Regions from separate parts of the Blastococcus sp. Marseille-P5729 genome, predicted to be linked through region 1. Evidence: riboswitches for the same ligand, from Rfam matches in the RefSeq annotation. Region 1 holds a riboswitch; the other holds the start of a gene.
What was found. A riboswitch is a leader RNA that binds a small molecule or an ion and turns the genes downstream of it on or off. The one in region 1 is predicted to bind S-adenosylmethionine.
Positions count from the first base shown of each region.

Region 1 (7,029 bases):
CAGATCGCATCGGCGCCGACGGTGGCGTACTGCTGCCAGCCGAGCATCCCCATGACCTTCGTGCCGACGGGGTAATCGGGGTGCTGCGACTCCACGACCTCGCCTGCGGCGAACGAACGCATGACGGCACCGATCGGCACGGGCTCGGAGTAGTTGGCGACCGCGCTCACCCAACCCCGCATCGCCGGATCGACGGAGAGGTACTCATTGCGGACCACGACCTGACCCGCCGCCGGAGCAGCAACGGGCTCCTCGACGATCTCAAAGCACGACTCGTCCGGGATGCCCGACGGACGCGCCGTCAGGATGGTCTTGGTGTTGGTGCGGGCAGGCGCGCTCGAGTCACTCACGAGAGTGAGTGTAGGCGGCTGGATCGCTAGCGCAGGGCGCGCTGGATCTTGCCGATCTCGCCGCGGATCTTCTCGAGACGCCCCGACTCGATCCACAGCTCGGCGAACTCGCTGTTCTCCCCGAGGATCCGGGTGAGCATCGTGCGCGCGTTCGGCAGCAGTGCACCCACCACCTCTGTCGGGATCTTTGAGACGGCATCGAGGACGTCGGGGGAGGTGACCTCCAGGCGCTCCAGCTTGGCGGCGAGCAGCGCCGCCACGGCGTACGCCTCGGTGCCGTCGACCTCGTCCATCTCCTCGTCAGGATCGGGCACATCGAGGATGTCGGTGAGCAGCTCGGCTACTGCATCGGGCTCGGAATCGTTGATCTCACCGACCAGGTCAAGGGCGTCGTCATTCTCGAACGGGCCGGTGCCCCATGCACCCATCTATCTCCTCCTGCGCGTGGTTGTACCCGGACATCTTCGCAGGGGCCACACGCGTAGCGCTACCTGCACGATGCGAAATCTGCCGGACCTGCGGTCTCGGAGCCGTCGGGAAGTGTGTCGGGCACGCCGTATGATCGTGGGCGGACGTCGCCATAGGCGGCTCCTGGGCCTCTAGCTCAATTGGCAGAGCTGCGGACTTTTAATCCGTAGGTTGTGGGTTCGAGTCCCACGGGGCCCACTATCCGGGGGGTCATTCCGCGGGCTGAACCGTCCCAGGTTTGATGCCGCTTCCTTTCGAGTTGAAAGGACGGGGTTATGCCAAGGAAGATTGATGTTGCTGCCCGTGAGCAGGCGGTGTGGCCGGTGCGCGCGCACCAGGGCGAGTACCCGTCTCGGGCGAAGGCGATCGAGGCCGTCGCTCGCCAGGAAGGTGTCGAATCGTTGCGTCGCTGGGTGGTGCAGGCTGAGGTCGATGCCGGGGAGCGTGATGGGCAGGCCAGCGAGGAAGCCGCCGCGCTCAAACGGCTGAAGGCCGAGAACCGCCGGCTGGGTGATGAGCCCTGACGGTCGCGACGGACGAGGGCGCCAACGCGGGCCACAAGCCCGCCTCGCTGTGGCCGCGATGCCCGCCCATCCTGGAGCCTTGACGTGTCTCGATGCAACTGCGCTCGAGGAGTCGCGCGACGAGGGTAGCGGAGCGGCCAGTTGTCAAGTATTCAAACGTCTGCTACGGTCGCTCGCGAAGGTAAAGAGATCCAGCGCCAAGCCCTAGCTTGCTGGACGGCTTCCCTCAGCCACTGCGGGGTGCCCTAGGTGAATACCTGATCCGGGCCTCAGCCGAGGTCGGATAAAAGTGGTCGCCGCCTCAGACGGTGACTGAAGATCACGGGGTCTCGATGGAAATCAGCTTCCGCGGCTGCAATGTACCGACGTCATGCGCGTCGCGAATGTGCTGTTGTCGCTGAACTAAGTTCCGCTCGCGGACGAGCCGTCGCCTCGCCGTAGACCCCCGGCACCACCCCTTTCCAGCGCTCAGTCGCTGTTCTTTGTATGCCATCGTCCCCACACCTGCTGTGCCAGGTGTGCCGGCGAGGCATGACCACCCACGAAGGAAGATCATGATTCGCACCCTTTCCAGCCGCGCCATCTACCGCGCGGCAGTCGCCGTCACCGCCATCGCCCTCACCGGATCGCTATCAGCCTGCGGGTCCTCCGATGAGGGCGGCTCGAGTGATCCCCTCGTCGTCATGGCGTCGTCGGTGCCACACAGCGAGATCCTCAAGGAGATCCAGAAGGAGGCCCTCCTCGGTGACACCGAGATCGAGATCAAGGAGATCTCTGGAGACATCGACCCCAACCAGCTTCTCGAAGCCGGGGATGTGGACGCCAACTACTTCCAGCACGATCCCTACCTGAAGTCGTGGTCGGCTGAGCACCAGGTCGACGACCTCGTCAACGTGGCGAAGGTGCACGTCGAACCCCTGGGCGTCTACTCACAGAAGGTCAAGAGCCTTACCGACGTCCCCTCGGGGGCTACGGTCGCACTGTCGAACAATGTCAGCAACTTCGCGCGCGGGCTGTTCCTGCTGCAGGACGCCGGACTCGTGCAGCTGAACGTGAACGCCGACGATCCCGGACTCGACTACAGCCAGGTCACCGAGAAGAACGTCGTCGGCAATCCGCATAACCTGTCTTTCGTGCAGATCGACCCGGCACAGTTGCCCAACACGCTGTCCGACGCGAAGATCGCGCTGAGCGTCATCAACGGCAACTACGCGCTCGAGGCCGGGCTCAAGCCGGCGGAGGACGCGCTCGCGTTGGAGAAGGTCGACGGCAACCCATATGCCAACACGCTCACGGTCAAGAAGGAGCTAGCCGACGACCCGCGCGTGAAGGATCTGACCGAGGCACTCGAGTCGGAGGAGATCGCGAAGTGGATCGACCAGACCTATGAGGGCTCCGTCATCGCGGTCAACGGGACCAAGTAGCGATGATCGAGATCGTCGACCTGCGCAAGGAGTACCGGGGCGCCGATGGACCGGTCGTTGCCCTGCGTGACATCAACCTGTCGATCGCGCGAGGCGAGATCTACGGAATCGTCGGACGCAGCGGCGCAGGGAAGAGCACCTTGCTGAGGTGCCTGAACCTACTCGAGCGCCCGACCTCGGGCGAAGTGCTGCTCGACGAGAGGTCGCTTACCGGCCTGTCGAAGCGGGCCTTGCGCGGGGCGCGCCGCGACATCGGCGTCGTCTTCCAGCATTTCAACCTGTTGAGCTCACGTACGGCGCGGGGGAACGTGGAGTTTCCGCTCGAGATCGTCGGCGTGCCCCCGCAACAGCGCCGCGAGCGGGCACTCGAGCTGCTCGAACTGGTGGGTCTGGCCGACAGATCGGAGTCATACCCGGCGCAGCTGTCGGGCGGTCAGAAGCAGCGCGTCGGCATCGCCCGGGCGCTCGCAGCCGACCCGAAGGTATTGCTGTGCGATGAGCCGACCAGCGCGCTCGACTCGGCCACCACCGAGCAGATCCTCGATCTGGTCATCGACATCAACCAGGAGCTCGGTCTTACCGTCGTGGTGATCACGCACGAGCTCGACGTCGTACGGCGGGCCTGTGACTCGGCAGCACTGCTCGCCGACGGGGCGGTGGTGGACGCCGGTCCCCTGGCCGAGCTCGTCGGCGGCTCGTCGCCGCTCGGACAGCTCCTCGAGCACAAGCCGGTCATACCGCGCTACCTACAGCAACGGCAGAGGATGCTGCTATGAGGAAGACGACCGTCGGAGAGGCGCTTCCCGAGCTGTGGGAGGCCCTCGGCCAGACCGCTCTTATGGTCTCGGTCGCCTTCGTTCTGACCGTCGTGATCGGGGGCGCAGTCGGCGTCGTGCTATACATCACGAGCCCGAGCGGACTCTGGCCGCAACGACTCATCAATGCCGTGACGGGTGCGATCGTCAACATCGGACGCTCGCTGCCCTTCCTGATCCTGCTGATCGCTCTGATCCCGGTCACCCGGGCGATCGTCGGGACGGCCTTCGGACCGGAGGCTGCGATCGTGCCACTGACGATCGGGAGCATCCCCTTCTTCGGCCGAGTGGTCGAGTCGGCGCTGCGCGAGATCGCGACCGGCAAGATCGAGGCCGCGCAGGCGATGGGCTCGACCGGCTGGCAGATCGTGCGCAAGGTGCTGCTTCCGGAGTCGCTGCCCGGGCTGATCGCGGCCGCCACCCTCACGCTCGTGATGCTCATCGGCTACTCGACCATGGCCGGCACCATCGGCGGCGGTGGTCTCGGCGACTTCGCCATCCGCTACGGATACCAGCGCTTCAACACGCCGGTGCTGTTGACCGCCGTCGTCCTGCTCATCGTCCTCGTACAAGCCGTCCAGTCGGTCGGCGATCTCCTCGTCCGTCGCCGGCTGCGCCGGACGTCCTGACTAACGAAAGCGAGCAATCCTGATGAACACCACTGTGGAGCGCGCCCTCACCCTGCCAGTGCTCGACCTCGGCACGCTCGACGATCCCACCAGGGAGCGCGAGTTTCTGGACGACCTGCGCGCAGCGACGAGCGAGTACGGCTTCTTCTATCTCACCGGCCACGGCGTACCAGTCGACCTTCAGCGACGACTGATCACCGTGGCACGAGAGTTCTTCGCGCTACCGGTCGCCGAGAAGCTCTCGATCGACAAGCTCAACAGCCCGCACTACCGGGGCTATTCGGCTCTCGGCAACGAGCTCACCCGAGGGAAGCGAGATGAACGTGAGCAGATCGACTTTGGAGCGGAGCGCGAGCCCTCCACACTCGAGGCGGACTGGGCGACGCTCATCGGACCCAACCAGTGGCCGGCAGCACTTCCCGAGCTGCGCACGGTCATCGAGCAGTGGCGTTCGGAAGTAGAGCGCGTCGCCAGGAAGCTGTTGTCGGCGTGGCTGGTCTCGCTCGGTCAGAGCCCGCGGCTGCTTGACTCCGTCTATGAGCCGGCCAACGAGCTCATCAAGGTCGTGCGCTATCCCGGCCGTACGGCGGGCCAGTCCGACCAAGGTGTCGGTGCCCACAAGGACGGCGGAGTGCTGACTCTCCTGTTCGTCGAACCGGGCAAGGCAGGACTGCAGGTCGAGAAGGACGGCGAATGGATCGACGCCCCGCCGGTCGAAAATGCATTCATCGTCAACATCGGCGAGATGCTTGAGGTGGCCACCGACGGCGTCCTGAGGGCGACCGTGCACCGGGTCGTCGCTCAGGAGGGCGAGGACGACCGGATCAGCGTCCCCTATTTCTTCAACCCGAACTTCGACGCGTCGTTCCCCACGTGGGAGCTGCCGCGTGAGTACGACGGGTTGCGGCGCGGCGTCACCCGCGATCCGCAGAACCCCATCCACGCCAGCTACGGGCTCAATGTGCTCAAGAGCCGGGTGCGTAGCCACCCGGACGTCGCCGAGCGCCACCATCCCCACCTGATCGGCAAGTACAGCGCGTAACCCCAGGCAGCCGCGGGTTGGTTGTGATGTCCAGGGACATTGGCGCAAGGCGCAAACGAGCACAACTAGTGCAGCGCGGATCACCGGGCTCGCGGTGAGCACCTACGCGCGGACGTCGCCGGTGTCATCAGGTTCGAGCAGGCGCTGGCCGACATCGCCGCTAGGTCGCTGGCCGAGCTCGCGGTGACATCCGGGTACGCCGACCAAAGCCACCTCACCCGCGACGTCGTCCGCTATGCGGGTGAGCCCCCGCATGCCCTGCGGGCGGCGCGACGCCCCACGGCGTACACGGCAATCGGCGCTGGACCAGGCTGAGCGGTCGCGACTGCGGCTGGCCTCAGCCAGCACAGGCGGACGACGGCGGTTCGCCTGAATGGCCGCGGATTGACCCGTCAGCAACGGGCCTACGAGATGATGCAGTCGGCCTGGCGACGGCCCGCTTCGGGCACCTGGCCTGACTGGATGGACGAATGGGAGATCCCGTTCGCCGAGGCCATCGACCACTCGGAGAAGTGCTACTCGTGAGTGGGATCGACGAGCCCAGCGCGGTAAGCCAAGATCACCAGCTGAGCGCGGTCCCGCGCGCGCAGCTTGGTCATCAGGCGGCTCACGTACGTCCTGGCTGTCTCGGGGCTGAGGTAGAGAGCTTTGCCGATCTCGTCGTTGGTCAGCCCTTTGCCGACCTCGGTGAGGATCTCGAGTTCCCGCTCGGTGAGCCCGGCCAGTCCAGCTTCACGAGCGCGCCGCGTGGGGAGGCGAGCGAATCGGTTCATCAACTGGCGTAGAACCCCCGAGGTCATCTCCGCTTCGCCTGCGTGCACCCTGCGAACTGCCCGCCGCAAGTCCTCTGCGTCGATGTCCTTGAGGAGGTAACCATCGGCCCCGGCCGCAAGCGCCTCCACGATGTCGTCCTCGTCATCGAAGGTGGTAAGGACAAGAATTGGGCAGCCGCGCAGAGTCGGGTCCTGCCGGATCGCGCGGATTGCTTCATGGCCGGTCATGATCGGCATCTGTAGGTCCATCAAGAAGACGTCCGGCCGTAGCTCGCGACCGAGCTGGACCGCTTGGCGGCCATTGCCTGCCTCGCCGACGACCGTGATGTCCTCAGCGGCCTCGAGAATCGACCGCAAGCCCTCCCGCAGTAGCCGCTGATCGTCGGTCACGAGCACCTTGATCATCTGATCTCCTTCGGAATCCTCGCCTCGACTCGCCACCCGGTCCGGTCCGCTTGGACATCGAGGACGCCTCCCAAGTCGATCACCCGTTCGCGCATCCCGCTCAGGCCGTCGCCCAGACTGACCGGCGACCCGATGTCGTTGCATCCATCGTCGCTGACTGTCACGACGACGTCAGCAGACGGTGCTTCGATGACCTGCACCTTGATGGTCCGCCCGTTCGAGTGCTTCAGTACGTTGGTGATGGCCTCTTGAACCAGGCGGTAGATCGCCGACTCGACCGGAGGTGCAACGCAAATCGGCGCCACTTCGAGGTTGACGTCATAACCCGCCTGCTGAGGTGTCTGGATCAATGTCGGCAGGTCCACAATCCCCGGCACAGTGTCGTGGTCGGCGCCACCTCGAAGAACGCGAACCGTCCGACGCAGGTGGGATAGTGCCTCGGAGATCGCGGTGCGCACCATGGCGAGTGACTGCGTGCGTTGGGCTTGGTGGGCTTGTTGGTCCTGAGCCAGCCCGGCGTACAGCGACGCGACTGTCAGGGAGTGCCCGATCGAGTCATGCAGTTCGCGGGCCAGGGACAGTCGGTCGTCCCGGATCCT
Region 1 covers NZ_OMPO01000001.1:1,148,028-1,155,056, reverse strand. The annotation lists gene DAA40_RS05725 (NADP-dependent oxidoreductase) at 1-350, opposite strand, end outside; gene DAA40_RS05720 (DUF4259 domain-containing protein) at 377-778, opposite strand; tRNA gene DAA40_RS05715 (tRNA-Lys) at 944-1,016, shown strand; partial or broken gene DAA40_RS05710 (IS3 family transposase) at 1,094-1,336, shown strand; SAM riboswitch class IV at 1,523-1,638, shown strand; gene DAA40_RS05705 (MetQ/NlpA family ABC transporter substrate-binding protein) at 1,897-2,766, shown strand; gene DAA40_RS05700 (methionine ABC transporter ATP-binding protein) at 2,769-3,542, shown strand; gene DAA40_RS05695 (methionine ABC transporter permease) at 3,539-4,210, shown strand; gene DAA40_RS05690 (isopenicillin N synthase family oxygenase) at 4,233-5,252, shown strand; gene DAA40_RS16120 (hypothetical protein) at 5,637-5,777, shown strand; gene DAA40_RS05685 (response regulator transcription factor) at 5,768-6,430, opposite strand; gene DAA40_RS05680 (sensor histidine kinase) at 6,427-7,029, opposite strand, start outside.

Region 2 (7,029 bases), on a different contig from region 1:
TCTTCGCCGACCTCGATGCGAGCGAATCGGGTCACGGCGACGCCGGCCTCGTCGAGAACGGCCTTGACGTTCTTCTTGGAGTCCTGCACCGACGCCTGCTCGTTGAGGGTGAAGTCCTTGAAGTAGGCGTTGACCTTGCCCTCGATGATCTTGGTGATCGCCTGCTCGGGCTTGCCCTCGCCGCGGGCGGTCTCCTCTGCGACGCGCTTCTCGTTCTCGACGATGTCGGCGGGCACCTCGTCGCGCGAGACGTACCTCGGGCGCATCGCGGCGATCTGCATGCCGGCCTGGCGCGCGGCCTCCTCGTTGTCGCCGGTGTACTCGACCAGGACGGCGACCTGCGGCGGCAGGTCCGCGGAACGGCGGTGCAGGTAGGCGGTGGTCTGCCCGTCGAAGCGGACGACGCGGCGCAGCTCGAGGCGCTCGCCGATCTTCGCCGACAGCTCCTGCACGAGCGCCTCGACGGTGGTGCCGTCGATCTCGTGCTTCAGGGCCGCCTCGACCCCGTCGACCTTCGCGGCCGCCAGGGCGTCGACGATCTTGTCACCCAGGGCGATGAAGTCCTCGTTCTTGGCGACGAAGTCGGTCTCGCACAGCAGCTCGATCGCGGTGCCGTCCTTGACGGTGGCCAGGCCGTTGGACGAGGTGCGCGCGGCACGCTTGCCGACGTCCTTGGCTCCCTTGATGCGCAGCAACTCGACGGCCTTGTCGAAGTCCCCGTCGGTCTCGGCGAGCGCCTTCTTACAGTCGAGCATGCCCGAGCCGGTCAGCTCGCGCAGCTTCTTGACATCAGCGGCAGAGAAATTTGCCATGGTGGGCTGTCCCATCTATCCGCGGCTCGCGGATGTAGATCGCAAGTGGTGGTGGAGCCGGGCCGAGACCCGGCAGCGTGGCTACTTGGCTTCTTCGTCTCCGGCCGGGGCGGCGGCCTGCCCGGCGGACTGCTCGGTAGCGGGGGGCTGCGCAGCGGCCTCGTCCGGCTTGGCGCCCTCGAGGATCTCGCGCTCCCACTCTGCCAGCGGCTCGTCCGCGGCGACCTCGTCGCGATTGGGCTTGTCCTCGCCCTCCGCCTTGCCGGTCTGCGAGGCACGCGCCAGCAAGCCCTCGGCGCACGCGTCGGCGATGACGCGGGTCAGCAGGCCGGCCGAGCGGATGGCGTCGTCGTTGCCCGGAATCGGGTAGTCGACCTCGTCCGGATCGCAGTTGGTGTCGAGAATGGCGACGATCGGGATGTTCAGCTTCTTGGCCTCGCCGACCGCGATCTGCTCCTTCTTGGTGTCGACGATCCAGATCGCCGACGGGACCCGGGCCATGTCACGGATGCCACCGAGAGTCTTCGATAGCTTCTCGCGCTCGCGGTCCAGGATGAGCTGTTCCTTCTTGGTCATCACGGTGTCGCCGCCGGTCTCGGCGATCTGCTCGAGCTCCTTGAGCCGCTGCAGGCGCTTGTGCACGGTGCCGAAGTTGGTGAGCATGCCGCCGAGCCAGCGGTGGTTCACGTACGGCATGTTGACGCGGGTGGCCTCCTTGGAGATCGCCTCCTGGGCCTGGCGCTTGGTGCCCACGAACAGCACGGTGCCGCCGTGCGCGACGGTCTCCTTGACGAACTCGAAGGACTTGTCGATGTATGACAGGGTCTGCTGCAGGTCGATGATGTAGATGCCGTTGCGCTCGGTCAGGATGAAGCGCTTCATCTTCGGGTTCCAGCGGCGGGTCTGGTGTCCGAAGTGCACGCCCGAGTCGAGCAGCTGACGCATGGTGACGACGGCCATTGCCGTTCTCCTTCTTCTGACCGTCTCGGCCAAGCACGCCGGACGGTCCTTTTCTATGGTTGTCGGCCCGGCCGGGTTCGGCAGGGCCCCTGGCGCCCCGACTCCACCGGCTCTCGCCGGACCGTAGCTGAGTCGACCCGTGAACGGGTCTGGACGCGCGAAGTCGGCTCGCCGGTCTGCCCCGCACGAACCGCTGGCAAGAATCATACGGGATCGGCCGCGCGTAGGTTCTGCGGGGCAGCGGAGGCGGGCGGGCCGCCGGTCGGTAGCACACCCCGAGGTGGAAAGACGCGGCACGCCGCTCGCCGTCCACACTCCCGTGGATCGTCCACAGCCCAGGCCGGGCCGCGCGACGGCGCGACCGGTACAGCGTTGGATCGCGCCATGACCCGAACCCACCCACTGCGTCGCGCCGCGATCACCCTGCTGATGGCGCTCCTATCGATCGCCGCGCTGGTCGAACGGGCGGACGCGGCGTCCTCGCGCTACGACTGGCCGCTGGCCGGGAACCCGACGGTCTCGAGGGAGTTCGATCCGCCCGACAAGCCGTGGCTCCCGGGACACCGCGGAGTCGACCTTGCGGTGTCGCCCGGCGCCACGGTCCTCGCTGCGGGGGACGGCGTCGTCGCGTTCGCGGGAGAGGTCGCGGGCAAACCGGTCGTGTCCATCGACCACCCCGACGGCATCCGCACGACGTACGAGCCGGTGGTGGCCTCCGTGAGCGCGGGCGCCCCCGTGACGCGAGAACAGCCGATTGGCGTCCTGCAGGCCGCGCATCCTGAGTGCGCAGCGGCGGCGTGCCTGCACTGGGGAGCCCGTCGCGGCGAGCGGTACCTCGACCCGCTGAGCCTGCTGCGACCACGTCGCGTCCGGCTGCTGCCGCTGTAGTAGGGTGTTCCCACAACCATCACGACCGGCTGAGGGACAGGCCCGCTGACGCCGGGGCAACCACCTTCGACACGCAAGATCGAAGGCCGGTGCCAAGTCCTGCGGTAGCCCTCGGGCTGACCGGCAGATGGGTTGCGCCAGGCCGCGGCCGGCGCGATTGCACCTGGTCGATCCGCATGGCGTCGTGCCCTTCGACCGAGAGGTGCCACACCATGACTCAGCAGCACTCCCCCGTGACCCGCGCCGTCCGCGCCGGGCTGGAGTCCGACACCCAGCACGGGGCCGTCGTCCCGCCCCTGCACCTGTCGAGCAACTTCACCTTCGCCAGGTTCGGCGAGCCCCGCCAGTACGACTACACGCGCAGCGGCAACCCGACCCGAGACCAGCTGGGCGGCGCGATCAGCGATCTGGAGGGCGGGGCCGGCGGGATCATCACCGCCACCGGCATGGGGGCCATCACGGTCGTCCTGCACGCGCTGCTCTCCCCCGGCCAGCGGATCCTCGCCCCGCATGACTGCTACGGCGGCACCTGGCGGCTGCTGGACTCGCTCGGCGAGAAGGGCGCTTTCGACGTGGACCTCGTGGACTTCACCGATCCCCGCGCCCTGGACGCGGCGCTCACGGCGCAGCCCGCGCCGAGCGTGGTGTGGATCGAGACGCCGTCCAACCCCCTGTTGCGGATCACCGACGTGGCCGACGTCGCGCGGCGCGCGCACGAGGTGGGCGCCACCGTCGTCGCCGACAACACCTTCCTGTCACCGGTGCTGCAGCGCCCGATCGAGCTGGGCTGCGATGTGGTCGTCCACTCGACTACCAAGTACCTCAACGGGCACAGCGACGTGGTCGGCGGCGCCATCGTCTCGGCGACGCCCGAGCTGCATGAGCAGATGGCCTACTGGTCGAACACGATCGGCATCACGGGCAGCCCGTTCGACTCCTTCCTGACGCTGCGTGGACTTCGTACGCTCGCCCCCCGGATGCGGGCGCACCAGGACGGCGCGGCAGCCGTTGTCGACGCGCTTTGTGCGCACCGGGCGGTCGCGCAGGTGAACTACCCGGGGCTGCCGAGCCATCCGGGTCACGAGATCGCGGCGCGGCAGCAGGATGGATACGGCGCCATGCTGTCGTTCGAGCTCGCCGGCGGCACGTCCGCGGTGCGGGCGTTCCTGGACGGCCTCGCGCTGTTCAGCCTCGCCGAGTCGCTGGGTGGCGTGGAGTCACTCGTGGCGCACCCGGCGACCATGACGCATGCCTCGATGACCGCGGAGGCCCGCGCGGTCGCCGGGATCAGCGACGGGCTGCTCCGGCTCTCGGTGGGTATCGAGGATCCGGCGGATCTGGTCGCGGATCTGACCGCCGCTCTCGATCGGGCGGCCGCGATCGGCTAGGCGCGCGGGTGGGCCTGGTTGAACGCGGCACGCAGCCGCTCGACCGAGACGTGCGTGTAGATCTGGGTGGTGGCCAGCGAGGCGTGTCCCAGCAGCTCCTGCACCGAGCGCAAGTCCGCGCCGCCCTCGAGCAGATGCGTCGCCGCGCTGTGCCGCAGGCCGTGCGGACCGATGTCCGGGGCTCCGTCAACGGCGCTCGCGGCCCGATGCACGATCCGGCGGACCTCCCGCTGGTCGATCCGGCCGCCTCGGACGCCGAGGAACAAGGCGGTCGTCGTCCGGCTGGAGACCAGGCCCGGCCGGCCCTGGCGTAGGTAGCCCTCGAGCGCCGCGCGGGCCGGCGACCCGATCGGCACGCTGCGCTCCTTGTCACCCTTGCCGAGCACGCGCAGCAGCACCCGGGCCGCGTCGTAGCTGTCGAGGTCCAGCCCGACCAGCTCGCTGACCCGGATCCCCCCGGCGTACAGCAGCTCGAGCATCGCGCGGTCGCGCAGCGCCACGGGATCATCGCCCTCGATCGAGTCGACCAAGCCGGCGGCCTGCTCCTGGCTGAGCACCTCCGGCAATGCGCGGCGCGCGGAAGGTGAGGCCAGCCGGGGCCCGGGATCGGCGTCTATCAGACCCTTGGCCGCCGCCCACGAGGTGAACGACCGGGCGCTCGCCGCCCGGCGGGCCAGAGTGCTGCGGGAGGCACCCATGGTGCGCGATTTGGCCAGCCAGGAGCGCAGCACACCTAGGTCGAGTGCGCTCACGGACTCGCCCGACATGCGCACCAGATGATCAAGCAGGCCGCGGACGTCCGAGATGTAGGCCTTGACGGTGTGCGCGGACACCGCACGCTCGAGCGTCAGGCTCCGCTCGTACTGGCCCAGCACGCGGGCCAGATCGTCCGGAAGGTCGAACTCGTCCACTCGCCTACCGTGACCAGCGGTCCCGGCCGCGTCCAAACCGACGCGCCGCCAGCGTCCTGGATCGTTATGTACCGAGCTGGTTAATCCCTAACTGCGGGGGATGAGCCGCCATCGCCCGTCATGCTGCTCGATGAGGCCCATCATCTCGAGCACGATCAGCCCGCGTAGCGCCTCGGAGGCGGAGGTCGCGGCCACGCCGGCGATGGAGTCGGCTGGTACCGCGCGGCGCGCGGGGACTGCATCGAGCAGCCGTTTCAGCCCCGGATCGAGGTCATCACCTACACGGTCGGGCGCGCGCTCGAGCGGCGCGAGGTCGACGCCCGCTGCCCCGACGGCGTCCAGCACGTGCGCGGTGCTGCCGACTGCGATCACCGACTCCTCCCGCAGCATCTGCAGACAGCCGGCCGAGGCGGCCGAGGTAACGGGCCCTGGGACCACCATGACTGCCTTGCCCATCTCTCGAGCGCGAGCAGCCGTCGACCGCGCACCGCTGCGCAGCGCGGCCTCGACCACCACGGTGCCGGTCGAGAGCCCGGCGATGAGCCGGTTGCGGATCAGAAAGCGCTGCTTCATCGGCGCGGCCCCGGGCGGGAACTCGCTGATCAACGCGTGGCGCCGCGCGATCTCGTCGAGCAGGTGCGCGTTTCCCTTCGGGTAGACCCGGTCCACTCCCCCGGCCAGCACCGCGACCGTGACGCCGTTCGCGGCCAGGGCGGCGCGGTGCGCGGCGGCGTCGATCCCGAACGCGCCACCACTGATCACCGCCACCCCGCGCTCGGCGAGACCGTACGAGATCTCCCCCGCCACCAGCTCTCCGTAGCTGCTCGATGCGCGGGCACCGACCACCGCCACGGCTCGCTCGAGCATCGGCGTGAGCGGGGCGCTGCCGCGGACCCACAGCGCCAACGGCGGGACGACCCGCACCTCGCCGCCGGCGGACGCCGCCGCCATGGGCTCGAGCACCTCACCCGGCCAGTCGTCGTCCTCGGGGATCACGAACCGGCCCCCGGCCCGGTGCACGAGATCGAGATCGTGCAGGCTGCGGTCCTCGCCGGCGCGAGCACCGACGGCGTGCTGCAGGCGGGACGGCGCATCTCCCGCCCGCAGCTGGGCCGCCACCTCGACCGCGCCCAGCGAGCACACGTAGGCCCACAGCTCGCGGCTGCCGGGCTCACAGGCGCGACTGAGCCAGGCGTACGCCGCGCGCGGGGAGCCGTCGCCGACCTGCCGGAGCCCGTTCATGCCGCCACCCCGCGGAGCCGCTGCCGGAACGCGAGCGCCTCGGCAATGTCGTCGAACGCCGGTTGCTCGTGCCCGGCGAGGTCCGCGATCGTCCAGGCGACGCGCAGGACACGTTCGTATCCGCGGCCGGTCAGCCGTCCCGCGTCGTATGCCTTCGCGAGGATGTCGCGGCTGGTCCCCTGGGGCTGCCAGTGACGGCGCAACGTCTTGCTGGCGACCTCGGCGTTCAGCCGGCCGGTCCATCGGGCCGCGGCTCGCTCGCGTGCGGCGGTGACCCGCTGCGCCACGGCCGCGCTCGGTTCCTCGGCACCGGAGTGGTCCAGAAGCGCACCGCGGGCCGGCGGCAGCAGGTCGACCAGGAGGTCGACACGGTCCAGCAACGGGCCCGAGAGCCGGGACTGGTAGCGACGGCGCACGATGCTCGTGCAGACGCACGTGCCCGACGCCGCCGCGCACGGGCACGGGTTGGCGGCCAGAACGAGCTGGAAACGCGCCGGGAAGGTGTAGCTGCCCACGGCGCGATGCACGGTGACCGTGCCCGATTCGAGCGGTTGGCGGAGCTGGTCGAGCACGTGTGCGGCGAACTCCGGCGCCTCGTCGAGGAACAGCACGCCGCGGTGGGCGCGGCTCACGGCCCCCGGCCGCACGACCGGCGAGCCCCCACCGATCAGCGAGACCGGGCTGGCGTTGTGGTGGGGGTCCTCGAACGGCGGCCAGGTCTGCAGCGGATAGTCGGGATCGATGCTCCCGCTGACGGACCGGATCGAGGTGACGACCAGAGCGTCCTGCTCGGTCAGCGCTGGCAGGATGCCTGGCAGCCGCTGCGCG
Region 2 covers NZ_OMPO01000004.1:71,410-78,438, reverse strand. The annotation lists gene tsf (translation elongation factor Ts) at 1-812, opposite strand, end outside; gene rpsB (30S ribosomal protein S2) at 894-1,772, opposite strand; gene DAA40_RS15595 (murein hydrolase activator EnvC) at 2,157-2,660, shown strand; SAM riboswitch class I at 2,674-2,794, shown strand; gene metB (cystathionine gamma-synthase) at 2,873-4,048, shown strand; gene DAA40_RS15585 (tyrosine recombinase XerC) at 4,045-4,959, opposite strand; gene dprA (DNA-processing protein DprA) at 5,047-6,201, opposite strand; gene DAA40_RS15575 (YifB family Mg chelatase-like AAA ATPase) at 6,198-7,029, opposite strand, start outside.
Region 2: linked by a shared signal. The riboswitch ahead of metB (cystathionine gamma-synthase) and the one ahead of DAA40_RS05705 (MetQ/NlpA family ABC transporter substrate-binding protein) in region 1 are both predicted to bind S-adenosylmethionine.